Regions from separate parts of the Allobosea sp. NPDC003192 genome, predicted to be linked through region 3. Evidence: predicted binding sites of a transcription regulator. Region 3 holds the regulator's gene; each other region holds the start of a gene.
The links. Region 3 encodes LexA, which represses DNA repair genes until DNA is damaged. Its sites were predicted from a motif close to TGTTCNNNNTGTGTTCNG; they were not measured.
Positions count from the first base shown of each region.

Region 1: a site for LexA is predicted at 4,294-4,311, ahead of uvrA (excinuclease ABC subunit UvrA). Genes of this name have one in related genera too.
Region 2: a site for LexA is predicted at 7,297-7,314, ahead of recA (recombinase RecA). Genes of this name have one in related genera too.

Region 1 covers NZ_JBNNPK010000031.1:45,297-55,725, forward strand. Annotated here, with positions in the region: gene ACQKLX_RS28230 (ABC transporter permease) at 1-122, opposite strand, end outside; gene ACQKLX_RS28235 (ABC transporter substrate-binding protein) at 119-1,111, opposite strand; gene ACQKLX_RS28240 (LysR family transcriptional regulator) at 1,306-2,190, opposite strand; partial or broken gene ACQKLX_RS28245 (hypothetical protein) at 2,304-2,444, shown strand; gene ACQKLX_RS28250 (GNAT family N-acetyltransferase) at 2,514-3,095, shown strand; gene ACQKLX_RS28255 (MFS transporter) at 3,071-4,270, shown strand; gene uvrA (excinuclease ABC subunit UvrA) at 4,462-7,377, shown strand; gene ACQKLX_RS28265 (nucleoside 2-deoxyribosyltransferase) at 7,384-7,845, opposite strand; gene ACQKLX_RS28270 (SIR2 family protein) at 7,838-9,439, opposite strand; gene ACQKLX_RS28275 (GIY-YIG domain-containing protein) at 9,452-10,429, opposite strand, start outside.
Region 2 covers NZ_JBNNPK010000023.1:64,423-74,851, reverse strand. Annotated here, with positions in the region: gene ACQKLX_RS25295 (efflux RND transporter periplasmic adaptor subunit) at 1-418, shown strand, start outside; gene ACQKLX_RS25290 (efflux RND transporter permease subunit) at 428-3,550, shown strand; gene ACQKLX_RS25285 (ester cyclase) at 3,774-4,247, shown strand; gene ACQKLX_RS25280 (DUF1330 domain-containing protein) at 4,259-4,678, opposite strand; gene ACQKLX_RS25275 (crotonase/enoyl-CoA hydratase family protein) at 4,690-5,511, opposite strand; gene ACQKLX_RS25270 (TetR/AcrR family transcriptional regulator) at 5,598-6,182, shown strand; gene ACQKLX_RS25265 (hypothetical protein) at 6,214-6,780, shown strand; gene ACQKLX_RS25260 (hypothetical protein) at 6,715-7,230, opposite strand; gene recA (recombinase RecA) at 7,401-8,486, shown strand; gene alaS (alanine--tRNA ligase) at 8,683-10,429, shown strand, end outside.
Region 3 covers NZ_JBNNPK010000001.1:246,368-256,796, reverse strand. Annotated here, with positions in the region: gene gltA (citrate synthase) at 1-36, opposite strand, end outside; gene gltX (glutamate--tRNA ligase) at 304-1,722, opposite strand; gene ACQKLX_RS01200 (ComEC/Rec2 family competence protein) at 1,935-4,148, shown strand; gene lexA (transcriptional repressor LexA) at 4,142-4,879, opposite strand; gene ACQKLX_RS01190 (molybdopterin molybdotransferase MoeA) at 4,983-6,194, opposite strand; gene moaC (cyclic pyranopterin monophosphate synthase MoaC) at 6,191-6,679, opposite strand; gene trpC (indole-3-glycerol phosphate synthase TrpC) at 6,676-7,488, opposite strand; gene trpD (anthranilate phosphoribosyltransferase) at 7,497-8,510, opposite strand; gene ACQKLX_RS01170 (anthranilate synthase component II) at 8,525-9,142, opposite strand; gene ACQKLX_RS01165 (DUF1579 domain-containing protein) at 9,276-9,812, opposite strand; gene ACQKLX_RS01160 (SRPBCC family protein) at 9,867-10,418, opposite strand.

The DNA of each region.
Region 1 (10,429 bases), on a different contig from region 3:
GCGGTCAGCGACCTGCTGAAACCGTCGAGATCGTTGCCATAGCCGGTGACGACGGCATCGACGCCCTGGTTGACCAGCTTCTGCAGAGCCTTGCCGAAATCCGGCAATCCATCGAGTGTCACAGGCCGGACGCGACCTTGCTGGCGATCTCGGCCGGCAGCCAGGCCTTCCAGACGTCAGGCTGCGTCTTCAGGAAGACCAGCGCCTGCTGCTCGGGCGAGACGCCCTTCTCGCGGGCTTCGGCCAGCATCTTCGAGGTCAGCTCGCTCGTCGTGGTGTACTTCCTGAAGAAGCCGGCGAGCTGCGGCGCCTTCTTCGCCAGTTCGACATTGGCGCCGATGACGACCCGGCTGACCGGATAGGCGCTGGCGCGCTTGGGCGCATCGCTCGCCTTGAGCTCGTCCCAGATCGCCTGGTCGAAGGCCGGCTCCTCGAGCTTGACCAGATCATAGGCGCCGAGCAGCCAGCTCGGCCCCCAATAATAGAACACGACCGGCCGCTTGCGCTTCAGGGCGGATTCGATGGCAGCGACGATCGCCTCGCCGGAGCCGCCGCGCAGATTGGTGAAATCCCCGGACAGCCCATAGGCGACGAGCTTCTTGCTGTTGATACCCTCGCAGACCCAGCCGGCGACGCAATTGTAGAAGCGCCCCTTGCCCGGCTCGTCCGGGTCGGTGAACAGCTCCTTGTAGCGCTTGAGATCCTGCACCGATTTCAGCTCGGGCGCCTTGGCGTCGGCGCCGGAGACCAGATAGCGCGGCACGAACCAGCCTTCGGTCGCATCGGGGAAGGTCGTGCCCAGCGGCTCGACCTTGCCGGCAGCCGACTCCTTGAGCCAAGCCTCGACCGGATTGGCCAGCCAGATCTCCATGACGATGTCGACATCGCCGCGGCCGAGGCCGGTGACCAGCGGCGCGATCACGCCCGGCACGCGCTCGACCTTGCAGCCGAAGCCCTTCTCGGCAATGGCGCTGGCGACGGCGCCGTGGAAGGCGGCGGAGTCATAATCGAGCCCCGCCATCTTCAGCGGCCGGTCCAGCTCGCAGGCGAAGCCGGGAGCGGTGAGACCGAGGCCGAGCAGCAGCGCGGCTCCTCGCAGAACGGCTTTCATCATGACGATCCCCCGCTGATGGCAGTGCCCGATCATGGCACCTGACGACCCGGCATCTCCACGAAGCGCGACAGCAGGCGAAATGTTCCGCCGCGACAGGCGAAAAGCTTAGCGCCGCTCGCAGATCATGGACACTGCGCGAACGGCGGATGGGATGGACCGCGCGCCTGACCGGACCTGTCAGCAGTGCAGGCTCAGCCGAGCGTTCCCAGCGACCGCAACGCCTTCAGCGTCTCGCGCAGGCCGCGATGCAGCGGCTTGTCCTTGCGCAGGACGAGGCCGAGCGTGCGATGCACCCGCGGCGACAAAGAGCGGACAACCAATCCATCGCTCTCGCCGCGCACCGCCATGCCGGGCAATACAGCGCAGCCGAGGCCGGCGCCGACCAGCCGCTTGATCGCCTCGACACTGCCGAGCGACATAACCGGTTTCAGCGTCACGCCGGCGCGGGCGAACCATTCATCGGCGATGCGTCTGGTGATGCCGCCCGGTTCGAACAGCAGCACCGGCAGGCGCGCCAGCGCTTCCGGCGTCAATCGCGCCGGCAGATCCATGCCCGGCGGGGCGATCACGGCGAATTCGTCTTCCAGCAGCGGCGTCACATCGAGGCTGCGGCCAGCGGCCGGCAGCGAGACCAGGCCGATATCAATCTGGTTGTCCTCGATCGCCTTGACGATGTCGGAGGTGTTGCCGGTGCTGACAGTGATCTCCAGCGTCGGATGGCGCTGGCGCAAATCGCGCAGCAGCGGCGGCAGCAGGAAGATGCAGGCAGTGGCGCCGGTGCCGATCCGCACGCGGCCCATCGCACCGGTGGCATGGCGCGCCATCGCCTCTTGCGCCGCCGCGGCCGCCGCCTCGATCCGGCCGGCATGATCGAGCAGCTCGGTGCCCGCTGCGGTCGGCTGCGCCCGACGCCCCACACGTTCGATCAGAACCACGCCGAGCCGGCGTTCGAGCTCGCGGATCTGCAGGCTGACCGCCGGCTGGCTCAGGCCCAGCCGCTCGGCCGCCGCCGAGAAGCTGCCGAGCGCGATCACCTGGCGGAAGCTGTCGAGCTGGTCGAGGCGAAGGTCGCGCATCTCAAAGAATTTCTCATGCTCTGCATAACTTCGAGAAGCTTCATTTATGAGACGGCAAAGCGCAAGGTGCCTTGGCGGTTCGGGAAGAGCCTGGCCGTGACAGGGCGCGAGCGATGAACGGGATCTGGGATGCGGGACGACAGCTGCTGCGCGAGGCGGCAAACTATCTCGGCGCCTCCCAGCATTCGCGCTATCAGCAATCGCGGACCCTGCGCGAACTCGACGAGCACCGTCTCGCCGACATCGGTGTAACGCGGCAGGAGGCGCTGACCGGGCGCCCCGACAGGACGGAAAGGCGGCCCGGCCGGGCCGGAACGATAGTGATGACGACTTCCGTGACCGCCGGCAACGCGGCATCCCCCATCCTCGTCCGCGATGCGCAGGAGGCGGACATGGCCGCGATCCAGGCGATCTATACCCATCATGTCCTGCACGGCCTCGCCAGCTTCGAGGAGACGCCGCCGAGCGTCGAGGAGATGCTGGCGCGCCGGCAGGCGGTGCTCGGCCTCGGCCTGCCCTATCTCGCCGCCGAGTTGGGCGGCCAAATCGTCGGCTACAGCTATGCCAGCAGCTATCGCCCCCGCCCGGCCTATCGCCACACGATCGAGGATTCGGTCTATGTCGCGCAGGGCCAGGCCGGCCGCGGCATCGGCGGGGCGCTGCTCTCGGGCTTGATCGGCCGCTGCGAGGCGGGGCCCTGGCGACAGATGCTGGCGGTGATCGGCGATAGCGGCAATACCGGTTCGATCGGCCTGCATCGCCGCTTCGGCTTCGAGCCGGTCGGCACTCTGCGCTCGGCCGGCTTCAAGCTCGGCCGCTGGGTCGACACCGTGCTGATGCAGCGCAGCCTCGGTCCGGGCGACCAGACGTTGCCACAGCCATGGACGGCCGGATCGGCAAGGTGATCTCCCGCAGCACCGTCTTCTGCCTCGGGTTGGCGCAGCTCATCTCCTGGGGCATCTCCTATTATCTGGTCGGCGCCTTCGGTGAGCTGATCGCGGGCGAGCTCGGCTGGTCGCAGGCGATCATCCATGGCGGGCTCTCGGCCGGGCTCCTGGTTATGGGGCTGACCTCGGGAGCTGTCGGCCGGCTGATCGACCGCCATGGCGGCCGCGCCGTGATGTGCGTGGGCTCGCTGCTGACGGCCGCCGGCTGCCTTGGCCTCGCCTTCGCCCACACGATCGCGGCCTATTACGCCGCCTGGCTTTGCCTCGGCCTCGCCATGCGGCTCAGTCTATACGACGCCGCCTTCGCGGCCCTGGCCCGCATCGGCGGCAGCGCCGCGCGCCGGCCGATCGCCCAGATCACTCTGCTCGGCGGCCTGGCCTCGACCGTGTTCTGGCCGCTCGGCCATGCCCTCGCCGAGCAGTTCGGCTGGCGCGGTGCGCTCATCGCCTATGCCGGCTTCGCGCTGCTCACCTTGCCGCTGCATCTGACTCTGCCAGCCGTCTTGGCGCGGCCCCCGTCCGACGCGGCTGCGGCGAAACCCGTCGTCACTCTCAGCCCGGCCGATACGCGCTTCGCCGGTCTGCTCTATGCGCTGATCGTCACCTTTGCCGGCGTTCTCAATGCCGGCATGTCCGCCCATATGATCGGCATCCTCGCCGGGCTCGGCCTGCCCGCTGCGGTCGCGGTCTGGATCGGCTCGACCCGCGGCATCGGCCAGTCGCTGGCGCGGCTCGGCGAAGTCTTGTTCGGCGCGAAGACCAGCCCGTTCGATCTCAACCTGATCGCCTGCCTGGTGCTGCCGTTCTGCTTCGCGGTCGGCCTCTTTGGTGGCGCGAGCGCCATGGCAGCGCTGGCCTTCGCCTTCTGCTACGGCGCCGGCAATGGCGTGCTGACGATCACGCGCGGCACGCTGCCGCTGATGCTGTTCGATCCGCGGACCTACGGCGCCTATGTCGGCCGGCTGCTGGCGCCGGGCTTCTTCCTCTCGGCCGCCTCGCCGCTCGTCTATGCCCTGCTGATCGAGCGCTACGGCGCGTCGGCAGCGTTGATCCTGTCCGGGACGCTGGCGCTGGCCATGCTGGTCTCGGCGATCCTGCTCCGGCGCCGCTTCCGCGGCCTGCCACGCTCCTGACAATCGCTGTCAGCACACCCCACAAGAACAATGCGGCAACATCCGCGGCTGCGTGTTACTCATGCCCGCCTCTCGCCCGGCCGCACTGGCACGGCCCGGCGATTGCCCTATCTGTACGGCTTAAGCTCAATTCGGACACCACCATGGCCCGCAAGACCACGCTCGCCGAACAGGCCGCGACGCTGGAAGACATGTTCGACCGCAACCGTGCGGCCGATCCGAATGCCCGCGTCATCTCGGTGCGCGGCGCGCGCGAGCACAATCTCAAGAACGTCGACCTCGCCATTCCGCGCGACAAGCTCGTGGTGTTCACCGGGCTGTCCGGCTCGGGCAAGTCCTCGCTCGCCTTCGACACGATCTATGCGGAGGGCCAGCGCCGCTATGTCGAGTCGCTCTCGGCCTATGCCCGCCAGTTCCTCGAGATGATGCAGAAGCCCGATGTCGACCAGATCGACGGGCTCTCGCCGGCGATCTCGATCGAGCAGAAGACGACCTCGAAGAACCCGCGCTCGACGGTCGGCACCGTCACCGAGATCCACGACTATATGCGCCTGCTCTGGGCGCGCGCCGGCATCCCCTATTCGCCGGCGACCGGCCTGCCGATCGAGAGCCAGACCGTGCAGCAGATGGTCGATCGCCTGGTCGAGCTGCCGGAGAAGACGCGCGGCTATCTGCTCGCGCCGGTGGTGCGCGGCCGCAAGGGCGAGTTCCGCAAGGAGATGGCCGACTGGCTGAAGCGCGGCTTCCAGCGCGTCAAGGTCAATGGCGAGTTCTACGAGATCCCCGACGCCCCGGCGCTCGACAAGAAGTTCAAGCACGACATCGACGTGGTGGTCGACCGCATCGTGATCCGGCCCGATCTCGGCGCCCGCCTCGCCGACTCGCTGGAGCAGGCGCTCGACCTCGCCGAGGGCATCGCTGTCTTCGAATATGCCGACGAGAAGGAGGAGAACGGCGAAGCCAAGCGCGTCACCTTCTCCTCGAAATTCGCCTGCCCGGTCTCCGGCTTCACCATCCCCGAGATCGAGCCGCGGCTGTTCTCGTTCAACAACCCGTTCGGCGCCTGCCCGGCCTGCGACGGCCTCGGCCACGAGATGCGGATCGATCCGGAGATGATCGTCCCGGATCATTCGCTCTCGCTGAAGAAGGGCGCGATCGCGCCCTGGGCCAAGTCGACCTCGCCCTATTACGGCCAGACGCTCGATGCGCTCGCCAAGCATTTCGGCTTCTCGACCACCAAGCCCTGGAGCGAGCTGCCAACGAGCGCCCGCGACGCCATCCTGTTCGGCACCGGTACGGAAGCCGTGCGCATGGCCTATAATGACGGCCTGCGCGCCTATGAGGTGAAGAAGCCCTTCGAGGGTGTGATCACCAATATGGAGCGGCGCTGGAAGGAGACCGAGAGCGACTGGGCCCGCGAGGAGATCGGCCGCTTCATGTCGGAGACGCCCTGCGCCGCCTGCAACGGCTTCCGGCTCAAGCCCGAGGCGCTGGCGGTCAAGATCGACATGCGCCATATCGGCGAGATCTCGCAGCTCTCGGTCAAGGACGCGCTCGCCTGGGTCAGCGCCCTGCCCTCGCGCCTGTCGCAGAAGCAGAACGAGATCGCCCCGCGCATCCTCAAGGAGATCCGCGACCGCCTGACCTTCCTGCTCGATGTGGGCCTCGAATACCTGACGCTGGCCCGCGGCTCGCGCACGCTCTCGGGCGGCGAGAGCCAGCGCATCCGCCTCGCCAGCCAGATCGGTTCGGGCCTCACCGGCGTGCTCTATGTGCTGGACGAGCCCTCGATCGGCCTGCACCAGCGCGACAATGAGCGCCTGCTCGGCACGCTGCGCCGCCTGCGCGACCTCGGCAACACCGTGATCGTGGTCGAGCATGACGAGGACGCGATCCTGACCGCCGACTATGTCGTCGATGTCGGCCCCGGCGCCGGCATCCATGGCGGCGAGATCGTCTCGAAGGGCACGCCGCAGGACATTCTGGCCGACCCGAACTCGCTCACCGGCAAATACCTCACCGGCGAGATGAGCGTGCCGGTGCCGTTGAAGCGCCGCAAGCCGCAGAAGGGCCGGAGCCTGAAGATCGTCGGCGCCCGCGGCAACAACCTCAAGGACGTCACGGTCGACATTCCGCTCGGCCTGTTCACCTGCATCACCGGCGTCTCCGGCGGCGGCAAGTCGACGCTGATCATCGACACGCTCTACAAGGCGATCGCGCGCAAGCTCAACGGCTCGATCGAGCACCCTGCCCCGCATGAGCGCATCGAGGGCATGGAGCATCTCGACAAGGTCATCGACATCGACCAGTCGCCGATCGGCCGCACCCCGCGCTCGAACCCGGCGACCTATACCGGCGCCTTCACGCCGATCCGCGAATGGTTCGCCGGCCTGCCCGAGGCCAAGGCGCGCGGCTATCAGGCAGGCAGGTTCAGCTTCAACGTCAAAGGGGGCCGCTGCGAGGCCTGCCAGGGCGACGGCGTCATCAAGATCGAGATGCACTTCCTGCCCGACGTCTACGTCACCTGCGACGTCTGCAAGGGCAAGCGCTATGACCGCGAGACGCTCGAGGTGAAATACCGCGAGCGCTCGATCGCCGACGTGCTCGACATGACGGTCGAGGAGGCCAAGGACCTGTTCAAGGCCGTGCCCTCGATCCGCGACAAGATGGTGACGCTCGCCCGCGTCGGGCTCGACTATGTCAAGGTCGGCCAGCAGGCGACGACGCTCTCGGGCGGCGAGGCGCAGCGCGTCAAGCTCTCCAAGGAGCTCAGCAAGCGCGCCACCGGCCGCACCCTCTACATCCTGGACGAGCCGACCACCGGCCTGCATTTCCACGACGTCGCCAAGCTGATGGAGGTGCTGCACGAGCTGGTCGAGCAGGGCAATTCCGTGGTGGTGATCGAGCATAATCTCGAAGTGATCAAGACCGCCGACTGGATCATCGACATGGGCCCCGAAGGCGGCGACGGCGGCGGCGAGGTCGTGGCGCAGGGCACGCCGGAGGATGTCGTCCGCATCGGCAAGGGCCACACCGCGCGCTTCCTCAAGGAGGTGCTGGAGCGGCGGCCGTTGAAGGGCAAGGGGGCGAGGGAAGCGGCGGAGTAGAGGGTGTCAGCTCACGCCCCGGACCACCGAGAGCTTGCTGTAGAGTGCGTGCACTAGCTCAGCTCTACTAGTAAAAATCTCAGTACAGCTTGCTACGATCATTGGGTTATCACCCGAAGCAAGCAAAGCTCGATCGTCCGTCTTAAGCCCCAAACAGAGCTTGTCGAGCGCCCGCGCAAAGCCAATTTCGAAGGCAACGCCTTCGTCAACAGTTCGGCCGTCCAGCACCGCTACTATGCAGTCACACCGCCGTATTGCACAAATATCGGCCTGAAAGACAATCTGCCTTGCTACCGAAAGTGGAGTGCCATCGCGAACTAGATCTCTCATTAATTTTCCGTCGCGCTGCGGAAGGAAGACTTCCGCCATTGGCTCTAATTCCTCTGTCAATTTTACATTGAAAGACCGCTCCATATCATTGAACAGAGGCGCAGCGAGATAGATTCTGTAAAAATTTTTTCTATTCATAGCGATTGACTATCGCTTCAAGATTTACCGGGCAATAATCGTTGAACAAAACGTGACGCGCCACACGCCTAGCAGCCTCCCCTGCCCCACAAAGCTCAGTTGAGAGTTTAAATTTTGGCTTATAAATCTCTTCAAGAATCTTAGCCTGACCAGCAAGGTAATCTTCTTTACCCGCATCTTCCGGAGAGCGCCCCCTTGCCATGTTACGACGAACCAACGTGCCTGGCGTCGCAGTTATAAAAATAACCTCGCCCTGCTGCAAGGAGTGATCACGTGTTACTTTTTCTCGCAAACTACGCGTCTTCTCCTTATTTTCAGCAGCGGTGTTTGAGAATGCATATAGGTCAAGGGGAGCCCTATCCATAAAATGAAACCCGACCGGCGCAACATGCATTCGCCGATTTTTCTCTTTGAGCTCAGAATATATAAATTGATCAACTTTTACCTGCTGGGCCTCGTTGATCTTATTGGAAGCAAGATACATTTCGCTCGGGGGTGGGCGGGTCCATTCCTCATGCGTTTGAAAGCAGCGAAGATGCTCAAGCAATGTGGACTTACCCGCAGCAACAGGCCCTGCGATATAATAATGATACCGGGACCGCTTGTCTAAACCAAGTTCTGCAACCAGCTCGCTAAACTCGCGCTCCTCATTGTTAAGTATATGCAGGAATTCTCCGATTTCTGTAGAAGTAAGAAAAATTGTAATTAGGTTATATAATTCCAAATTTGCCTCAAAAATATCATCTCTTCTGCTCTGTGAAATCGACTCGTTATCTTTAATCCAGAACAACATATAATGATGATTAGCCGGACTCTTGTCCCGATTCAAGCGAAGGTAATTCTTTAGAGAACTGTCAGCCAAAGAATGGCCAATCAACAGCATCGTGTTTTGAACAAATCTAAGAAATAGATATTCAGCACTAACACCCGGAGCGCGCGCTCGCGCATCAGCAAAAGAATCTTCAGTAAAAATAAGCTGAGGACTACGCTTTTTTAAACTAACTCTCGGAAGAATACCATTAACATGATAGATTGTCGTTAAATCCTGGCGATCAGTCAACGGCGGCTGCCAAGAAACACTCAAAGCATTTCCAGGCACATTCCCAACCTTTATCTGATTGCCAATTACTTCAGCCAAAATATCATCAAAATTAAAATTAATAACAAGCGGCACTTTTCGCGCCACATCCCTCAACTGACCTAAATATGGATGGCTCGAAATTACTTTTTCGATATCATCGTCGACATTCTGATAAATAGCCTTATGAATTGCGGCACCCCAGCCGTGCTCAATTGTTGCAGCACGCAGGTCTTCGGGAACATCAGAAGGGTTGTTGTTCTTGTACCGATGATATATTATTTGACCCAAATATTCTGGATTTAAACCATCAGCTCGATGCAAGCCAAGGTCCTGTCTAAGCGCTTCCTCATGGGCAGCAAGTCGCTCCAACAGAGCATGCCAGCCAGGCACTCCAGCATCGATTGAAATTCCCGCGCCTGTTACAAGATTGAGTCGCTGCTGCTTCAAACGTTGGAAAATATGGCACAGGAAGCGCGGTAGCCGCGGCTGACGGGCAATTGCCGCATCAAGCATACTCATCTCTTGTCAGCCCCCAACGATAGCCGAAACCGAGCCGCGTGCACTCGGATCATAATCTGCTCCAACTCCCCGAATATTCCACAACCCAGACCCTCGGATCAATGCGACGGGAGAATTACGTCCAAGCCAATGAGAAGACGGCACATCAATGGTGTGCATTCCCTCGCTGCATAGCGCGATAAGCTGAGCTTCGACGCTGGCCCTAAGGCTTTCTTTGGCCGGCTCGTCATCGATGGCAATAAGCGCCACCTCCAACTCTCTGAGATAGCGCGATACTGCTATTTCATGATCGACTTCGACGGCCTTAACCTGAACGCTGGCATCTTGTCCCGCGCCCCACGTGGGCAGATATGCTCCACGCTGTTCAGCCTCTAACATAGCACGTCCGACATGAAGTCGGAAAATCGATCCACGGTGATTACCAACTTCCGTTGCCGGCCCTAAATGGTTACGAAGCCGCCCTCGCAGCGTTGCCATTGACCCCTGGCTCACACCATGCGTACCAATACGAACTATTCGAGGGCTTCCCTGAAGAAAATTTAACTCTCGGCGATCCAGAAAAATATACACCCCCCTCTTAGGGACAATTTTATTAGGCAAATCCCAAAAATTAAATACACGACCACCTCTTCTTTCATTCTCTATCCAACTATACATCAATCGTAGGTCGCGAATTCTTACAGCCATGCGCCTAGCTTTATTCAGCCAAACCCCGATATCGGGCTTGCCTAAATCAGACCATGGTGATTGTATAATTAGTTGTTTGACGCCATTATTATTAATCTTGACAAGAGGATCGACGTATTCTGAGGACGCAAGCAAAGTTATATTACGACCGCATGCATGAGCGCGCAGTTGCTCAAGAGCTTGCCGAGCCCACGCATCCTGCTCCGTCCCCGACAGCGCTGACAAATGCAGGTCGTAGGGCTCAAGAAGAGTCTCGGATGCTACAATCCCATGTTTTGCAGAAAGAACTGCATGCGG
Region 2 (10,429 bases), on a different contig from region 3:
CACCGCCTTCGCCTCCGGCACGCGCGAGGAGCTCGCCACCGGCGATCTCTCCTTCATCGATTCCGCCGTCGACATCCCCTCGGGCACCGTCAGCGTGAAGGCGCTGTTCACCAACGTGCCGCACCGGCTCTGGCCCGGGCAATATGTCGATGTCATCGTCCAGCTCGGCATGCTGCCCGGCGCCGTCACCGTGCCCTCTGTCGCGCTGCAGGAGGGGCAGAAAGGCCCCTTCGTCTACGTCGCCAAGACCGACGACACGGTCGAGGCCAGGACCGTCAAGGTCGCCTCGAACGAGAACGGAGTCGTGGCGATCGCGTCCGGCCTGTCGCAGGACGAGAAGGTCGTGACCGAGGGCCAGTCGCGGCTTTCGCCCGGCTCTCGGATCAGGCTGACGACCCCGCAAACCAGCAAGCCGTGAGCGCGCGCCATGTCGGTCTCGGCCTTCTGCATTCGTCATCCCGTCGCAACGATCCTGATGTCGTGCGCGCTGATCCTCGGCGGCCTGTTCGCCTGGCGCTCCCTGCCGGTCGCGGCGCTGCCGCGGGCTGAGTTCCCGGTCGTCAACGTCTCCGCGCAATTGCCCGGCGCCTCGCCTGAGATCATGGCGACTTCGGTCGCGACGCCCTTGATCAAGCAGTTCGCCACCATCGCCGGCATCGATTCGATCGCGACCACCAACGCGCTCGGCTCGACCTCAATCGCGATCCAGTTCGCGCTCGACCGTGACATCGACGCGGCCGCGGCTGACGTCCAGGCGGCGATCGCCCGCACGCAGCGGCAGCTGCCGATCGACATGACGACGCCGCCGAGCTATCGCAAGTTCAACCCCGCCGACGCCCCGATCCTGCTGCTGGCGCTGAAGAGCGAGGTCACACCGCTTTCCAAGATCGACGCCTTCGTCCAGCAGGTGCTCTCGCCGACGCTCTCCACCGTCGAGGGCGTGGCGCAGGTCCAGATCTTCGGCAGCCAGAAATACGCGGTCCGCATCCAGGTCGACCCGACCGCGCTCGCCGCGCGCGGCATCGGCATCAACGAATTGCAGCTGGCGATCACCGCTGCCAACGTCAACACCCCGGTCGGGACCATGCAGTCCGGACCGCAGCAGCTGACGCTGGAGGCGCAGACCCAGCTCGCCGACGCCGGCCATTTCGCCGATATCATCATCGCCACCCGCGACGGCCGCCCGGTCCGGCTCGGCGACGTCGCCAAGGTGATCGACTCCGTCGAGAATTTGCAGCTCGCCAGCTGGTATGATGGCTCGCGCGCCCTCGTCGTGGCCGTCTTCCGCCAGCCCGACGCCAACACCGTCGAGGTCGTCGACCGGGTCAAGACCGCGATCGGCCAGATGCAGTCGCTGCTGCCGCCGGCGACGACGCTCGGCCTGCTCAACGACCGCTCCGCCTCGATCCGCCAGGCGGTCGAGGACGTGCAGTTCACGCTGGGCCTGACGATCGTTCTGGTCGTCGCGGTGATCTTCCTGTTCCTGCGCCGCTTCACCGCGACGCTGATCCCGGCGGTGGCCGTGCCGATCTCGCTGATCGCGACCTTGGGGGCGATGTATCTGCTCGATTTCTCGATCGACAACATCTCGCTGCTCGGCCTGACGCTCGCCGTCGGCCTCGTCGTCGACGATGCGATCGTCATGCTGGAGAACATCGTCCGCCATATGGAGGAGGACGGGCTCTCGGCGTTCGACGCGGCGCTGAAAGGCTCGAGCGAGATCGGCTTCACCATCATCTCGATCTCGCTCTCGCTGGTCGCGGTGTTCATTCCCGTGCTGCTGATGGGCGGCGTGATCGGGCGCGTCTTCAACGAGTTCGCGGTGGTCGTCACCGTCGCGATCCTCGCCTCGGCCTTCGTCTCGCTGACGCTGACGCCGATGATGTGCGCGCGCCTCGGCGCCAATGCGGCGGGCCATGCGGAGCCCGGCAAGAAGGACCGGCTCGCCTTCCTCGAACGCGGCTTCGACGCCGTGCTCGACGCCTATCGCGCCGGGCTCGACCTCAGCCTGAAATACCGCCGCACCGTGCTGATGATCTTCCTCGCCAGCGTCGCCGCCAGCGCCTGGCTGGTGGTGACCATCCCCAAAGGCTTCTTCCCGCAGGAGGATATCGGCCAGCTCCAGGTCGCGACCGAGGCGCGCCAGGACATCTCCTTCGACGCCATGTCCGGCCTGCAGCGGAAGGTCGAGGAGGTCTTCCGAAGCTCACCCTATGTCGCCCATGTCGCCTCGACCATCGGCTCCGGCGGCCAGTCGAGCAGCCTCAATGCTGGGCGGCTCTTCGTCGAGCTGAAGCCGAAGGACCAGCGCCCGCCCTTGCAGCAGATGCTCGCCGATCTGCGTCGCCAGCTCGCCGCCATCCCCGGCATCGCGACCTACATGTCGCCGGTCCAGAACCTCAACATCGGCGCGCGCTCCTCCAAGAGCCAGTACCAGTTCGTGATGCAATCGATCGACCAGGCCGCGCTGTCCGACTGGTCCGGTAAGATGCTGGAGGCGCTGCAGCACGATCCGCTCTTCGTCGACGTCACCACCGATCTGCAGAACAAGGCCCTGCTCGCCAATCTCGTCGTCGACCGGGCCAAGGCGCAGTCGCTGGGGATCAGCGCCGACGTGCTGCGCTCCAGCCTCTATTCCGGCTTCGGCGTGCGCCAGATCTCGACGATCTACACCACCAGCGACAGCTACCAGGTGATCATCGAGTTCAACCCCGACATCCAATGGTCGAACGACCGGCTCGATCAGGTCCGCTTCCGTTCCTCCTCGGGCGCGCTCGTCCCGCTCGGCTCCTTCGCCCGCATCGAGCGCAAGGCCGGCCCGCTCACCGTCAACCAGCTCGGCCAGCTCCCGGCCGTCACCCTCTCCTTCAACCTGCCGGCCGGGCGCGCGCTCGGGGAAGCCGTGCAGCGCATCGACGCGATCAAGGCCGAGCTCGGCCTACCCGCTCAGATCGGCACCAGCTTCGCCGGCGTCGCCAAGACCTTCGAGCAATCGCTCGGCAATCAGGGCCTGTTGATCGCCGGCGCGGTGCTGACGATCTACATCGTGCTCGGCATCCTCTATGAGAGCTTCATCCACCCGCTGACGATCCTGACCGGCCTGCCGGCGGCGGCGCTCGGCGCGCTGCTGACGCTGAAGCTCTTCGGGCTCGACCTCTCGGTCATCGCCGTGATCGGGCTCCTGATGCTGATCGGCATCGTCAAGAAGAACGCGATCATGATGATCGACGTCGCGCTCGAACTGCAGCGCGCCGGGGAGCCCCCCGACACCGCGATCCGCGAAGCGTGCCTGCGCCGCTTCCGGCCGATCATCATGACGACGCTGGCCGCGATCCTCGGCGCCCTGCCGATCGCGATCGGCGCCGGCGCCAGCGCCGAGCTGCGCCAGCCCCTCGGCCTCGCCGTGGTTGGCGGGCTGATCGTCTCGCAGGTGCTGACGCTCTTCATCACCCCGGTGATCTTCCTCTTCATGGAAGGACTCTCGCGAAGGCTCGGCAGCAAGGGAGCGGCCGCGCCCGCCTCAGCGGAAACACCTCACGCGGCAGGGTGAGCGCGCGGTACCACCGGCGAGTTCGCCTGTCTTACACCCCGCCCTCATCCTGAGGAGCCGCGCAGCGGCGTCTCGGAACGGCTCCTCAGGATGAGGGCTCGGGGAATTTCTGATCAGGCGATGAGATCACCCAGCATGCGCGGTTTCCCAATGGCGGTTTGCGACATTTGATGTCTCATCCGGCGCGCTTTCGGCGGAGCTTGAGACAGCGAAGGAGAACCGCATGACGGAAATGCCGAGAGGCCGAGATGCGCCGCCGGACGAGCCGGCCCTCGATTTCGGCGGCGTCGTGCTCTCGCCGCAGAAGGAGCTCGTCCGGGTCTTCTACAAGGAGATGTGGGATCACGCCGACAAGTCGCTGATCCCGCGGATCTTCCACGAGGACTTCACCTTTCGCGGCTCGCTCGGGCCGGTCCTGCATGGCCATCGCGAATTCGCAGGTTATGTCGACTGGGTCACCGGCTCGCTCGGCGAGTACACCTCGGACATCCTGGCGCTGGTCGAGGAAGGCAACCGCGTCTTCGGTCGCTTGCGCTTCCACGGTTTCCATCGCCGCGAGATGTTCGGGGTGCCGCCGAGCGGCCGCCATGTCTGGTGGCATGGCGCTCCGGCCTTCACCTTCGAGGACGGGCTCGTGCGCGACCTCTTCGTGCTCGGCGACATCCATGGCCTGATCGGACGCCTGAAGCAGGGCTGAGCAACCCTTCTCTATCCCGCGAAGGTCACGCCCGCCTCCCGCGCTTCTAATCGGATCAAGCGGCAATCCTTCACCGCCGCCTGTCGATGCACCATCGCCTCGCGGTAGATCGGATCGCGGAACATCGCAGCGAAGGCCTCGACGCTGGGGTATTCGGCGATGAAGCAGATGTCCCAGCGCTCGCCCCGCGGGCCGATCAGCATCTGCTCGAAGCCGCCGCGCCAGAGGATCCGCCCGCCGAGCCGGTTCAGCACCGGCGCGCTGATCCGGCCATAGGCGGCAAACGCCTCGCGGCCGCCGCCATGCGGGCCGTCCGGATACTGCGCCTCGCCATTGAGCCGGATCAGGTTCAGCATCTGCACCGGCCCCGGCCGCTCATTGGCGCGGAAGGCGGCGAAGGCCTCGCGGCTGAAGCTCGTATGGTCGCTCATCCCCATCTCCCTCAATCGGCCTTGGCGACCAGCGACCAATCGCCGGAATAGACCGGCTGGCGCCGCGCCATCCAGGCGTCGAGCCCTTCGCGCAGATCGGCTGTCGGCACCACGCGGGCGAACTGCTCGCTCTCGATCAGCAATCCTTCGGCGATGCTGGTATTGATGCCGCGCGTCACCGCGGTGAGGATGCTCGCTGCCGCCAGCGAGGAATGCCGCAGGATGCGCGCTGCCAGCGCATGCGCCGCCGGCAGCAGCTCCTCATGCGGCACGACTGCATTGATCAGCCCCAGCTCCAGCGCCCGCTGAGGCGTGAACGGATCGCCGGTCAGCAGCAGCTCCATGGCGCGCTTGCGGCCGGCAAGCCGCGGCAGGCGTTGCGTCCCGCCGAAAGTCGGCGGCATGCCGAGATTGATCTCGGGCTTGGCGAACATCGCCCGCGCGCTGGCGATGGCGAGCGGCACCGCCTCGGTGACCTCGCAGCCGCCGCCGTAGGCGAGCCCGTTCACCGCCGCGATCACCGGCTTGCCGAAGGCTTCCAGCCGCGCCGTCAGCTTCTGCCCGCGGCGAACGAAATCGCGCACCGCCTGCTCCGGCCCGGCCGCGACGCTCTGCGAGAACTCGTGGATGTCGCCGCCGGCCGAGAAGGCGCGCTCGCCCGCCCCGGTCAGGATCACCGCGCGGATCGACGGATCGATCTCGATCGCGTCGAGGATGTCGAGCAGGCGATCGATCAGCCCGTAACTCAGCGCGTTGAGCTTCTCGGGCCGGTTCAGCGTCAGCGTCGCGACCGCCTCGCGCTGGTGAATCAGGATGGGATCATTGTCGGGCATGGCCTTGGCGTCCTTCCGGTTTCGGGTCTCGGAAGGCTGCGCCGCAGGCTTGACGATGTATACTACCTATACGGTATACATGAGGCATGGCCGAACCTGACAGCCCGACCCGCAAGCGCATCATCGAAGCCGCCAGCAAGCTGTTCTATGGCGAGGGCATCCGCGCCGTCAGCGTCGACGCGGTCGCCGAGAAGGCCGGCGTCACCAAGCGCACGCTCTACTACCATTTCGAGAGCAAGGACGAGCTCGTCGCCGCCTATCTGGAGGCGCGCGACCAGCCCAATCTCAAGCTGATGGCCGGCTGGTTCCACCAGGCCGAAGGCAGGCTACCGGAGAAGATCGAGACGATCTTCCAGAACCTCGCGCGCTCGGCCCGCCATCCGCGCTGGAAGGGCTGCGGTTTCCTGCGCACCGCCGCCGAGCTCGCCAACCTGCCCGGCCATCCCGCGATCAGGATCGGCGCGCGCCACAAGGCCGGCTTCGAGCGCTGGCTCGCCGGTGAATGCGCCAGCCACGGCATCGCAGCTCCCGATGAGCTCGCCCGCCAGGTCGTGCTGCTGATGGACGGAGCCTTCTCGGTCATGCTCGTCCACCGCGATCCGGCCTATGTCGAGGCTGCCGGCCGCGCCGCCGCCGCGTTGGCATCGGCAGCGCAAAGCCGACCGGTTTGATCGTCGCCCGGCCACCTTCTATCCTGCACCGATGACGCAAAGGCCGGTCCTCGCCTACACGCTGCTGCTGATCGTGCAGACGGCCTGCGCGCTGGTGATCCTGTTCCACATCCACACCGCCTTCCGCATCCTGGTCGAGCGGATCGGCCAGCGGCAGGAGCTGCCGACCGAGATTCTGGCGCAGGTCTGCGGTGCGGCGCTGCTCGGCCAGATTTGCTACTGGACCCGGCTCTACAGGCTGCCCGTGCCGCCAGGCTTCCACAGCCCGGTGCTGGGGCATCTGCTGGCCTTTGCCGCCCGCCTCGGCGCGATCGTCGGCGGCGCGCTCGCCTCGATCTATTTCCTGCGTCATCTGCCCGAGCTGACCAGGCTCGCCGACAGCTTCACTCTGACCTGGCGTTCCAGCCTGCTGCTCGCAATCGTCTTCGCGATCTACTGCTACACCCTGGAGCTGGAACGGCTCGCCGCCGCCTTGCAGGCCGAGCCGAAAGACGAAACCGATCTACCGGTGCCGGCGGACCTGCCCACCGCCTCAGGCGCGCCGGCGGGCGAACCAGAGCCTGACGCCACGCAAGCGCTCCCGCACCGCCCGCACTAACGCGACCGCCCGCTGCCAGGCCGCGCTCGCCCTGACCCGCCCGATAACGACCTGCCGGATCGCATCGATCCAGCCCATGATCCGGGCAAACCACGGGATGGTGAGGAGTTGCGCCCGCCCGGCATGGTAGACACGCTCGACCAGCAGGAAGCCGGCGAGATGGCCGACCGCCGTCGTGATGATGCCGGCCGTGAATGCGCCGCGCGCCAGAAATAGCAGGCCAAGCAGCTTCAACGGCTCGACGATGGCAAAGGGGATCGCGAGCGCGACCAGCGCGCCATAGGGCGGCAATCGCCCGATCGCTTCTTCCAGCCGCGCCACCAGCCTGAGCGAGGCGAACCAGGCGATCAGCGGCCGGTAGAGCGGCCGCAGCAGCTCGTCGAGCAGGATGGCAAGTCCAACGACGAGGTCCAGCGGGATCAGGATGAGCTTGATCAGGGATTTGCGCATCACCCGTTATCCCTGGCGAACCGGCTGCATTCGCCCTGCCACAGTACAATCTGCGCGCGGCAAGACCAGAACAAAAAAAGAACTTGCGAGAGAGAACAAACCATGACCATAGTCGTTTCCATGGCGCGGATTGAGATGTGGTCGCGCCCCTGCCATAAGGAGCGCACGTCGTGAATCAGGCAAATCTCAGGCTCGTGGAAGGCTCTTCGATGGACAAGGCCAAGGCGCTCGATGCGGCGCTCTCGCAGATCGAACGGGCTTTCGGCAAGGGCTCGATCATGCGCCTGGGCAAGAACCAGCAGGCGATCGAGATCGAGACGGTCTCGACCGGTTCGCTCGGCCTCGACATCGCGCTCGGCGTCGGTGGCCTGCCCCGCGGCCGCGTCGTCGAGATCTACGGCCCTGAATCCTCCGGCAAGACCACGCTCGCGCTCCACACCATCGCCGAAGCGCAGAAGAAGGGCGGCGTCTGCGCCTTCGTCGACGCCGAGCACGCGCTCGATCCGGTCTATGCCCGCAAGCTCGGCGTCAATCTCGACGACCTGCTGATCTCGCAGCCCGACACCGGCGAGCAGGCGCTCGAGATCACCGACACGCTGGTCCGCTCCGGCGCGATCGACGTCCTCGTCGTCGATTCGGTCGCGGCGCTGACGCCGCGTGCGGAAATCGAAGGCGAGATGGGCGACAACCAGCCCGGCCTGCAGGCTCGCCTGATGAGCCAGGCGCTGCGCAAGCTCACCGCCTCGATCTCGCGCTCGAACTGCATGGTCATCTTCATCAACCAGATCCGCATGAAGATCGGCGTGATGTACGGCTCGCCTGAGACCACCACCGGCGGCAATGCGCTGAAGTTCTATGCCTCGGTGCGCCTCGACATCCGCCGCGTCTCGACGCTGAAAGAGCGCGACGAGGCGACCGGCAACCAGGTCCGCGTCAAGGTCGTCAAGAACAAGGTCGCGCCGCCCTTCAAGCAGGTCGAGTTCGACATCATGTTCGGCGAGGGCATCTCGAAGGCCGGCGAACTGGTCGATCTCGGCGTCAAGGCCGGCATCGTCGAGAAATCCGGTGCCTGGTTCTCCTTCGACAGCCAGCGCCTCGGCCAGGGCCGCGAGAACGCCAAGAGCTTCCTCAAGGCCAATCCCGACGTCGCAGCCAAGATCGAGACGACGATCCGCCAGAATTCCGGCCTGGTCGCCGAGCGCATCCTGGAGAACGCCGACCCGACCGCCGAGGACCTCGACGAGGGCGAGGCCTGAGCCTTCAAACCGCGACATCCAGCCATTAGATCGACGGGCGGCCTTCGGGTCGCCCGTTTCCGTTTTGCGGTCAGCAGCTTGCCGCGCCTGCGAACTATGCAGGCCCTTTCTGGACAGGCATAAGTGCGCTGACTAGAACCCTTTCAGCCCTGCCGGCGCTTGCCGGCCCCATGCTTGAACCAGAGCCAAGATTGCGATGAGCGGCGTCAACGAGATCAGGTCGACCTTCCTCGATTACTTCAAGGCGAACGGCCACGAGGTGGTGCCGTCGAGCCCGCTCGTGCCGCGCAACGACCCGACCTTGATGTTCGCCAATTCCGGCATGGTGCAGTTCAAGAACGTCTTCACCGGCCAGGAGAAGCGCCCCTATGCCCGCGCCACCACGGCGCAGAAATGCGTGCGCGCCGGCGGCAAGCACAACGATCTCGACAATGTCGGCTACACCGCCCGCCACCACACCTTCTTCGAGATGCTGGGGAACTTCTCCTTCGGCGACTATTTCAAGGAACAGGCGATCACCCATGCCTGGACCCTGGTCACCCGCGAATTCGGCCTGCCCAAGGACAAGCTGACCGTCACGGTCTATTCCGAGGACGACGAGGCGCACACGCTCTGGAAGAAGATCGCCGGCCTGCCGGATTCGCGCATCATCCGCATCGCGACCTCCGATAACTTCTGGCGCATGGGCGATGTCGGCCCCTGCGGCCCGTGCTCCGAGATCTTCTACGACCATGGCGACCACATCCCCGGCGGCCCCCCCGGCTCGCCCGACGAGGACGGTGACCGCTTCATCGAGATCTGGAACCTCGTGTTCATGCAGTATGAGGAGGCGGCGGGCGGCATTCGCACCAACCTGCCCCGCCCCTCGATCGACACCGGCATGGGCCTGGAACGCATCGCCGCGGTGCTCCAGGGCACGCATGACAATTATTCGATCGACCTGTTCGCGACGCTGATCCGCACCATCGCCGATCTGACCAACGTCCCCTCGGACGGGCCGATGAGCGCGAGCCATCGCGTCATCGCCGACCATCTGCGCTGCTCCGCCTTCCTGATCGCCGACGGCGTGCTGCCTTCGAACGAGGGCCGCGGCTATGTGCTGCGCCGGATCATGCGCCGCGGCATGCGCCATGCGCAGCTGCTCGGCGCCAAGGACCCGCTGATGCACAAGCTGGTGCCGGCGCTGGTGCGCGAGATGGGCCAGGCCTACCCTGAGCTGATCCGGGCCGAGGCGCTGATCTCGGAGACGCTGAAGCTGGAGGAGACCCGCTTCCGCACTACGCTGGCGCGCGGCCTCTCCATCCTCGACCAGGAGGCCCAGAGCCTGAGCTCCGGCGACAAGCTCAAGGGCGACGTCGCCTTCACGCTCTACGACACCTATGGCTTCCCGCTCGACCTGACCCAGGATGCGCTTCGCGCGCGCGGCGTCGGCGTCGACATCGAGGGCTTCGACGCGGCGATGGCACAGCAGAAGGCCAAGGCGCGCGCCGCCTGGGCCGGCACCGGCGAGGCCGCGACCGAGACGCTCTGGTTCCCGCTGCGCGAACGAGTCGGCGCGACCGAGTTTCTCGGCTACGACACCGAGAGCGCCGAGGGCGTGGTCACCGCTCTGGTCAAGGACAATGCCGAGGTCACCTCGCTGAAGGAAGGCGAGAGCGGCACCGTCATCCTCAACCAGACGCCATTCTATGGCGAATCCGGCGGCCAGGTCGGCGATACCGGCTCGATCACCGGCAACGGCTTCAAGGCTGAGGTCCTCGACGTCCAGAAGAAGCTCGGCGACGTCTTCGCCCACCAGGTCAAGGTCGTCTCCGGCACGATCGAGATCGGCAAGCCGGCCGAGCTGACGGTCGACCATGGCCGGCGCGGCGGCATCCGCGCCAACCATTCGGCCACCCATCTGCTGCATGAGGCGCTGCGCCGCGTGCTCGGCGACCATGTCG
Region 3 (10,429 bases):
GCCCTCGACAGCCAACTGGCTGGTATTTCCGCTCATGGGTCCGATCCTTTCAGGCTCGTTCTTCAGTCATGTTCCCGGTCGAACGGAAGCGCCGGCTGCGTGTCGCGTTCCGACGTCATCCGAACGGCCCACGATGACGGCGCCATGACGGGAATGTCGGGCGTCCAGGAGGGCAGAGTTCATCAGACTGATTTTGAAGCATTTTTTATGCCGGACCGGCAGCGGGAGCCGCCGGTCCGCAGCGCGTTGCTAGACCAATTCCGCCAGGGGTTCAACCGAGCGGTCATTAGCCTTTCTGACGCGTCAGGCCGCGTCGGCAAGGCGTGCCAGCACCTCGTCGCGGCCGAGCACGGCCATCACATCGAACAGGCCGGGCGAAGTGGTCTTGCCGGTCAGAGCCGCGCGCAGGGGCTGCGCGACCTGGCCGAGCTTGACGCCGCTCTCTTCGGCGAAATCCCGGATCGCGCTCTCCAGCGGCGGCGGCGTCCAATCGGCGACGGCCGAGAGCTTCTGCGCCAGCTTAGGCATGCGCTGGCGCGCCGCTTCGTCGAGCAGGGCGGCGGCCTTGGGCTCGAGCGCCAGCGGGCGCTGGGCATAGAGATAGGAGGCGCTGTCGATCAGCTCGATCAGTGTCTTGGCACGCTCCTTCAGGCCGGGCATTGCCGCCATCAGCTTGGTCTCCAGCTCCGGAGTGGGCTGCGTACCAATGCCGCGCGGCGGGCCGATCTCAGACCAGATCGCCTTCAGCGCGGTCATCAATTCGTGATCCCCGGACTGGCGCATATAGAGCCCGTTGAGGTTCTCGAGCTTGGCGTAGTCGAAACGGGCCGGAGAGCGCCCGATCGAGGAGAGGTTGAACAGCGAGACCATCTCCTCGGGAGAGAAGATCTCCTGGTCGCCATGGCTCCAGCCGAGGCGGAGCAGATAGTTGCGCAGCGCAATCGGCAGGTAGCCCATCGAGCGATAGGCATCGACGCCGAGCGCGCCATGGCGTTTCGACAGCTTGGCACCGTCCGCCCCGTGGATCAGCGGGATGTGCGACATGCTGGGAACCTTCCAGCCGAGCGCCTGGTAGATCTGCGTCTGCCGGGCGGCGTTGGTCAGGTGGTCGTCGCCGCGGATGATGTGAGTGACGCCCATGTCGTGATCGTCGACCACGACGGCAAGCATATAGGTCGGATTGCCATCGGAGCGCAGCAGCACGAGATCGTCGAGATTCTCGTTCTGCCAGACGACACGGCCCTGGACCTCGTCCTCGACCACGGTCTCGCCGGTCTGCTCGGCCCTGAGCCGGATCACCGGCTTGACGCCTTCCGGCGCGGTCGCCGGATCGCGATCGCGCCAGCGCCCGTCATAGCGCAGCGGCTTGCCCTCGGCGCGCGCCTTCTCGCGCATCTCCTCGAGTTCCTGCGGCGTCGCATAGCAGTAATAGGCCTTGCCGGCCGCGAGCATCTGCTCGGCGACCTCGCGATGGCGGGCGGCGCGCTGGAACTGGTAAACGGTCTGCCCGTCCCAATCGAGGCCGAGCCAGGCCAGGCCGTCGAGGATCGCGGCAATGGCGCCCTCGGTCGAGCGTTCGCGATCGGTGTCCTCGATGCGCAGCAGCATCTTGCCACCATGACGGCGGGCATAGAGCCAATTGAACAGCGCGGTACGGGCGCCGCCGATGTGCAGGAATCCGGTTGGCGACGGCGCGAAGCGCGTGACGACCGTGTCACTCATGAAAGGAGGCTCCGGCGGAACGGGTAAGCAAAAGGCGAGGGCAATTTCGATACGAGCCCCGGCCGGGGCTGACATCCGGCGCCGCCGCTGTAACATGGCTTGCCGGCTGCCGTTAAGAGCCTCCTGCGGGGAGGGGGCGCGATCAGCGCGCGGCCGCGACGGGGGGACGGATGCTCTCCTACGGGCCAGAACAGCGCCGTAGCAGGGTGGGCGTGCTGGCTCTGCCTGCGCGCTTGCGGCGCATCGCCCATTTTGCCCGGCCGCTATCCGCCTCGCTGCCCGATTGGGGCGACCCCTTCCGCAGGGCGATCGAAACCGAGATCGAGCGCCGCCGCCTGTTCAACTGGTTGCCGGTCTGCATGGGCGCCGGCGTGCTGCTCTATTTCCTCGCCGATCGCGAGCCTGGTCTGGCCGCACCTTTGGCAGGGCTGGTGCTGTGCGCACTTGCCGCGCTGCTGATGCGGCAGCGGCGGGCAGCCATGGCGATCTGCATCGCCGCGGCGGCAGCCTTTGCCGGCTTCGCCGCCGCGACCTGGCGGACGGCAGGCATCGCCGCGCCAGCGCTCGCACGAAATCATGTCGGCAAGCTCACCGGCTTCGTCGAGACGCTCGAGCAGCGCGAAAAGGGCGTGCGCATCGTCATTCAGGTCACCGACCTGCCGGGCGTCGAACCCGGGCAGAGGCCGCGCCGCGTGCGCGTCACCACGCCGGTGACGACGCTGAAGCCGGGCGACCATATCAGCGCGACTGCACGCCTGCTGCCGCCGCCCGGCCCGGCGCGCCCCGGCGGCTATGATTTCGCCCGCGACGCCTTCTTTCAAGGCATCGGCGCGGTGGGCAACATCGCCGGCAAGATCACACTCGCGCCGGCGCCGATCCCGATGCCGCGCCGGCTCGCTTTGGCGGTCGCGATAGACCAAGCCCGCAACGCATTGACCGAGCGCATTGCCACCAGCGGCGGCGGGCAGGCAGGCGCGATGGCGGCGGCGCTGGTCACCGGCAAGCGCGGGCTGATCAGCGAGGAGACCAATAACGACCTGCGCGCCGCCGGCATCTACCACATCGTTTCGATCTCCGGCCTGCACATGGTTCTCGCCGCTGGCACGATCTTCTGGCTGGTGCGGGCGCTGCTGGCGCTATCACAGACGGCGGCGCTGTACTGGCCGGTGAAGAAGCTCGCGGCGCTCGCCGCCATGCTCGGTGCCACAGGCTATTGCGTCTTCTCCGGCGCCGAGGTCGCGACCGTGCGCTCTCTGATCATGACGTTGGTGATGCTCGGCGCGATCCTGGTCGACCGTCCGGCGCTCTCCATGCGTAATCTCGCGCTCGCCGCGATCATCGTGCTGCTGCGCGAGCCGGAGGCGCTGCTCGGCCCGAGCTTCCAGATGTCGTTCGGGGCCGTGGCGGCGCTGATCGCCTTCGCCGAGCGCTGGCAGGAGCGGGCGCCGGATGCCGCTGCGGCCTCCTGGCCCTGGCCGCTGCGACCGCTCTGGCTCTCGGCTGTCGGCATCCTGACCACGACCATGGTCGCGACCGCGGCGACGGCGCCCTATGGCGTCTTCCATTTCCAGACCTTCAATCCGTTCGGCCTGCTCGGCAATGCGCTGGCGCTGCCGTTCGTCTCGCTGATCGTGATGCCGGCTGCGGTCTTCGGCGTGCTCGCCTATCCGTTCGGGCTCGACTGGCCGGCCTGGGCGCTGATGGGCTGGGCCTCGGGCCTCGTGCTCCAACTCGCCCATTGGGTTGCCGGCATCGACCGCTCGACGCTGGTGCTGCCGGCCTTCGGCTCACTCGCCCTGATCCTGTTCTCGCTGTCGTTGCTCTGGCTGACCTTGTGGACGACGGCGCTGCGCCTTCTCGCAGCCCTGCCATTGGTCGGCGGGCTGGCGCTGGCCTCGGCTCCATCACGGCCGGACATTCTGATCGAGCGCGACGGCTCGGGCGTGCTGGTGCGCGGACCGGAAGGGAAGATGGTGCTGGCCGGAAAGCCGAGCCGCTTCGTACTGACGCGATGGCTGCATGCCGACGGCGATTCCCGCTCGCCAGACGATGCCGCCTTGCGCGAGGGGGCCGTCTGCGATGCGCGCGGCTGCGTGATCCGCCTGCCGGATGGCCGCTCGGTTGCCTATACGCGCGACCGCATCGCCCTGGTCGAAGACTGCCAGCGCGCCGATCTCGTAGTGACGTCACTCTACTGGACGGCCTCTTGCGCTGCCCGCCTGATCGACCGCAGCGCGCTCATCCGCGACGGCGCGACCGCGTATCACACGGCTCGCGGCGGCTGGCGCGCCTATACGGCCGACGACGTCTCACGCCTGCGTCCATGGACCCGCGCGCGACCGGAACCGAGGCCGGCGCCAGAACCCGCTCCTGCGCCGGCCCCCGCGGCTGCGGAGTCGGCACTGGAAGCCGAGGCCCTTCAGTAACGCCGCATCAGATTGACCAGCCGACCCTGGATCTTGACCCGGTCAGGCCCGAGCACGCGCGTCTCATAAGCCGGATTGGCGGCTTCGAGCGCGATCGAGGAGCCGCGCTTGCGCAAGCGCTTCAGCGTCGCTTCCTCGTCATCGATCAGGGCGACGATGATGTCGCCGGTATTGGCGGTGTCCTGCTTGCGGATCACGACCGTGTCGCCGTCGAGGATACCGGCTTCGATCATCGAATCGCCGCGGACCTCGAGCGCGTAATGCTCGCCGCCGCCGAGCATGTCTGCCGGCATCGAGACGCTATGGCTGCGATCCTGGATCGCCGAGATCGGCGTGCCCGCAGCGATACGGCCCATGACCGGGATGGAGACGGTGGAACGCCCATTCTCCTCGGCGGCCGGTGGACGCGGTTTCGTCAGGTTGGCCGTCGGTGCCGCGACAGGCGATGTCTGGCCGAGACCGCCCTGGACGACCGAGGGGCTGAAGCGGCCGCGCTGGGCCTGTGGCCCGCCGATGCCATCCGGCATCTTGATGACTTCGAGGGCGCGTGCCCGGTTCGGCAGCCGGCGAATGAAGCCACGCTCCTCGAGCGCCATGATCAATCGGTGGATGCCGGATTTGGAGCGCAGGTCGAGCGCATCCTTCATCTCGTCGAAGGAGGGGGGCACGCCGGATTCGCGCAAGCGCTCATGGATGAAGCGAAGCAGTTCGAACTGTTTGCGTGTCAGCATGGTCGCGCCGCTCGCCTCTCGGGCTAGAATCGAAACAAAGCACGAACACCATACGCGTTCGCCTTGTGTTCCGCAAGGCGCTTCCTGCCCTAAGGTGAACGGATCAGCGCAGCCGGATGATGCGGCAGGGATCGCCAGCCTTGGCCGCTTCGGCAAAGACCGGGCGGATCACCAGCGCCTCGGCGCGCGACAGGTTCGCCAGCATCGAGGAATCCTGCTTGGCGAAGGGTCTGACGCGCCGCTCGCCATCGGCCGTCTCGACCGTGGCGCGCAGATAATCCTGGCGTTCGTCATTGGCCGGCAGATCGGCCGCGAGGATGGCGGGTTCGCTACGATCGCGCTCGGGATCGGCGATGCCGAGCAGAGCCTCGACCAACGGCATCGCGAAGAGATGCCCGCACACGATCGAAGAGACCGGGTTGCCGGGCAGGCCGAGCGCGACCATCGGCCCGAGCCGGCCCATCATCATCGGCTTGCCCGGGCGCATCGCGATCTTCCAGAAGCCGAGCGCCATGCCCTGCGCCTTCAGCGCCGCCTGGACGAGATCGTGCTCGCCGACCGAGGCGCCGCCGAGGGTGATCAGCACGTCGGACCCGGCCGCGCGTGCCGCCTCGATCTTGGCTGCGAGATCGGGATGGTTGTCGCGGGCGATGCCGAGGTCGAGCGCCGTGCCGCCGGCCTGCTCGATCAGAGCGGCGAGGGCGAAGCTGTTGGAGGCGACGATCTGATCGGGGCCGACCGGCTCGCCCGGCAGGACGAGTTCGTCGCCGGTGGCGAGGATGGCGACCAGCGGCTTGCGGCGGACCGAAAGAGTCGGATGACCAGCGGCGGCAGCGAGGCCGAGCGCGGCGCTGTCGAGCCGGCGCCCGGCCTGCAGCAGGATCTCGCCGGCCTGAAAATCGAGACCGGCCGGGCGGATGAACTGCCCCTTGTTCGCCGGCTTGGTGACGCGGATGACCGGGCCGCCGACGCCCTCGGCGTGCTCCTGGATCAGGATCGCATCGGCACCGTCGGGGATCGGGGCGCCGGTGAAGATGCGCACCGTCTCGCCTGGGCCGACAGGGCCGGGAAAGCCGCGGCCGGCGGCGGATTCGCCGACGACCTTCAGCTCCTTGCCCGGTTCCAGATCGGCGGCGCGGGCGGCATAGCCGTCCATGGCCGAATTGGCGAAGGGCGGTTGGGTCCGGAGCGCGGCGACATCCTCAGCCAGCACGCGGCCGGCACATTGTGCCAGCGGCAGCCTCTCGGCTTGTGTCGGGCCGGGCACGCTGTCGAGCAGTGCCTTGAGCGCGACGGGAACGGGAGTGAGGCTCATGCCGATGGCTCTGCGATCTCATAGGTTCCGGACTTGCCGCCGGATTTATGCACGAGTCGGACGCCTTCGATATGCATGGCGCGATCGACCGCCTTCACCATGTCGTAGACGGTGAGGCAGGCGACGCTGACGGCGGTCAGTGCCTCCATCTCGACTCCGGTCTTGCCGGTGAGCTTGACCTCGGCACGGACGCGCACGCCGGGCAGCGTTTCGTCAATCGAAAGGTCGACGGCGATCTTCGAGAGCAGCAGCGGATGGCAGAGCGGGATCAGTTCATGGGCGCGCTTGGCCGCCATGATGCCGGCGAGACGCGCGGTGCCGAGCACGTCGCCCTTCTTGGCCTCGCCATCGCGGACGATCGCCAGCGTTTCCGCCTGCATCACTACATGGCCTTCGGCGATTGCCGTGCGGATGGTCTCGGCCTTGTCGCCGACATCGACCATATGGGCTTCGCCCTTGTGGTCGAGATGGGTAAGGCGGCTCACGCCGCCGCCTCGGTGGTGCTGCCAGTCAGAAGCTCGCGCGTGGCTGCGGTGACGTCCGCTTGGCGCATCAGGCTCTCGCCGACCAGGAAGGTGTTGACGCCGCAGGCCTGCAGGCGGGCGATGTCGGCATGGGTGAAGATGCCGCTCTCGCCGACGAGCAGGCGATCCTTCGGCACGCGCGGCGCCAAGCGCTCGGTGACGGCGAGGTTGAGCTCGAAACTGCGCAGATCGCGGTTGTTGATGCCGACGAGGCGGGTGTCGAGCGTCAACGCACGGTCCAGCTCGGCTTCGTCATGGACCTCGGCCAGCGCCGCCATGCCCAGCGCCTTTGCGGTGGCGACGAGTTCGCGCGCTGCCGCGTCATCGACGCTGGCCATGATGATCAGGATGCAGTCGGCGCCCCAGCTTCTGGCTTCGAAGACCTGGTACGGCTCGAACATGAAGTCCTTGCGCAGGCCGGGCAAGCCGGAGGCGGCACGCGCTTCGGCGAGATATTCCGGCCGGCCTTGGAAGGACGGCGTGTCGGTCAGCACCGAGAGGCAGGCGGCGCCGCCTTCGGCATAGGCTTTCGCTAGCGCCGGAGGGTCGAAATCGGCGCGGATCAGGCCCTTGGACGGCGAGGCCTTCTTGATCTCGGCAATCAGCGCTGGGCCGCCGGCGCTATGCTTGGCTTCGAGGGCGCCGACGAAGTCGCGCGGCGCCGGCATCGCCGCGGCGCGCTTCTCGATCTCGGCCTGCGGCACGGCGGCGCGCGCCGCCGCGATTTCCTCGCGCTTATAGGCCTCGATCCGCCTGAGGATATCGGACATGGGCAGCCTCACGCATTGGAGCTGGCGACCAGGGTCGCGAGCGCCGCCTTGGCCTTGCCATTGTCCAGCACAGCATAGGCCTGCGCCAGCCCCTCGCCGAGCGCAGCCGCCTTGCCGGCGACGACGAGCGCAGCGGCGGCATTGAAGGCGGCGATGTCGCGGAAGGCGCTTTTCGCCCCGCCGAGCACGTCCTGCAACGCCTGTGCGTTCTGCGCCGGCTCGCCGCCGCGCAGATCCTCGGGCCGGGCGCGGGTGATGCCGACATCCTCCGGCGCGATGTTGAAGCTCTCGATCCTGCCGTCCTTCAGCGCGACGACGCGGGTCGGGCCGGTGGTGGTAATCTCGTCGAGCCCGTCCGAGCCGTGCACGGCCCAGACCGTTTTCGAGCCGAGCGACTGCAGCACCTTGACCATCGGCTCCAGCCAGGTCTCCGAGAAGGCGCCGATCAGCTGCTGCTTGACGCCGGCCGGATTCGAGAGCGGGCCGAGCAGGTTGAAGATGGTGCGGGTGCCGAGCTCGGTGCGCACCGGCGCGACATGGCGCATCGAGGCGTGGTGGGTCGGCGCGAACATGAAGCCGACGCCGGCCTGTGCGATGCAGCGCTCGGTGGCGGCGGGCTCCAGCCCGACCTTGACGCCAAGCGCTGTCAGGACATCGGCGGCGCCGGAGCGCGAGGACGCCGCGCGGTTGCCGTGCTTGGCGACCGGCACGCCGCAGGCCGCGACGATGATCGAGGCCAGCGTCGAGACATTGTAGGAACCGGAGGCGTCACCGCCCGTGCCGACGATGTCGATGGCGTCGACCGGTGCCTCGACGGTGAGCATGCGGGCGCGCATGGCGGAGACGGCGCCGGCGATCTCCTCGGTGGTCTCGCCGCGCACGCGCAGCGCCATCAGGAAGGCGGCGGCCTGCGCGTTCGTGACCTCGCCGGAGAGCATGGATTCGAAGGCGTCGCGGGCCTCCTCGCGCGACAGCGAGGCGCCGGTCGCGACCTTGGCGATGAAGGGTTTGAAGTCGTCCATGGGAACTCGATCGATCAGGCTGTCGCGGAAAGGGCGGCTTTGGCGTTCTGGCGCGACCATCGCTCGGCGAGATCGAGGAAATTGCGCAGGATCGTCGCGCCATGCTCCGAGGCGATGCTCTCGGGATGGAACTGCACGCCATGGATCGGCAGGTCGCGATGCGACAGCGCCATGATCATGCCGTCGCCGGATTCGGCTTCGATCGACAGTTCTGGCGGGCAGCTTTCCCTGCGGACGACCAGCGAGTGATAGCGCGTCGCCTCGAGCGGGCCGTTGATGCCGTGGAACAGGCCGCGGGCGCGGTGGGTGATGGTCGAGACCTTGCCGTGCATCGGCAAAGGTGCGCGCACCACTTCGCCGCCGAAGACCTGGCCGATGGTCTGCAAGCCGAGGCAGACGCCGAAGATTGGCTTTTTATCCGCACCTTCGCGCACGAGATCGAGGCAGATGCCGGCTTCGTTCGGGGTGCAGGGGCCGGGCGAGAGCACGATCGCGTCATGGTCGCCGGTGAGCGCTTCGCTGACCGACAGCGTATCGTTGCGGCGCACGTCGACCTTGGCCCCGAGCCCACCGATCAGGTGGACCAGGTTCCAGGTGAAGCTGTCGTAATTATCGATCAGCAGGATGCGCATCGCGTCTAGGCCGTTCCCACCCAGTTTCTCAGGGCTGCACATGCCCCCGAACGCGCGCCCCGGTCAAGCGCGAGGGCGCGGAGCTGGTTGCTCCGCGCCCTCGGTTGTCGTCAATTGTGCCGGCGCTCGGCCGTCACTTCACCCGGCGATAATGCGCCGTCATGAACTGGACCCACTGGCCATCCTCGCCCTTGGCGCGCGAGGACAGGATGTGATGGTCCGGGCTCTTGACCTCGACGATGTCCTGATAGGCCGCCGTCTGGCCAGGCTTGGTGAAGTCGGGGCCTTCGGTATCGAGGGTCAGCACTTTGCCGTCGGCGCTGCGGGTGCCGGAGTAGACCCACTGACCGCTCATCATCGAGCCGATGAAGGAGCCGACATAGCGTTCCTTGAGCGGATCGTAGCCGAGCGTGATCCGGGTCTTCGCCGGGCTGCCATCGGGCATGCAGCCGGTGCCGTCACCGACGAGCCAGAGCTCGCCGATCGACGAGTAGGACTGCGTGCCTGAAGACTTCATCGGCGGCTGGTCCGGACCCATCATGCACTCGCTTTCATAGGTCCATTCGCCGACGAGCTGGAGGAGCCAGTCATGCTCCGCCTGGGGCTTGGACGGCATGCAGCCGGAGAGGTCGCCGGCCTGCGGCTTGTCGAGTTCTGCTGCGTTGCTCATGGTTCTTCCTCCTTGGCTTTGCTTCTCTGGGGTGGACAGTCGAATGCGCCGCGGTCAGGCGGCGGCAGCAACCAGCTGCGGCCGTTCTGTCGCCTGCTTGAGGGCGGCGAGGCCCTTCTCGAAATCGTCGCCGACCATGCGGTCCATGTTGAAGACCGTGCCCATGATCTTGCCGATGAACGGGCAGGCGCCCTGCATGTGCCAGGTCACCAGCGTGCCGCCTTCAGCCGGGGCGAGGGAGAAGGTGATCAGGTTGTGGCAGGCCATCGGCTTGGTCATGTCGAGCGTGACGGCGAGCTTCACCGGCGCCTGGACCTCGACGATGGCGAGCTCGCCGGTGCCGGCCTGCTTGTTGCCGTCGAAGGCGTAGACGGCGCCGACGCCGGAGGTTCCGCCCTTGAAGCTGCGCTTCATCGCCGGGTCCTTCTTCTCATAGGGCGACCAGGCACCCCATTCCTGGAAGTCCGCGAGCAGGGCGAAGATGCGCTCGGGCGTCGCCCGGATCGTCGCGGAACGGCTGACCTGGAAAACATCGGGCTTGCGTGCGGCGACAATGAGGACGCCGGCGATCAAAGCGAGAATGGCGATGGCGAGATAGGTGAGCATGGTTTCCTCCT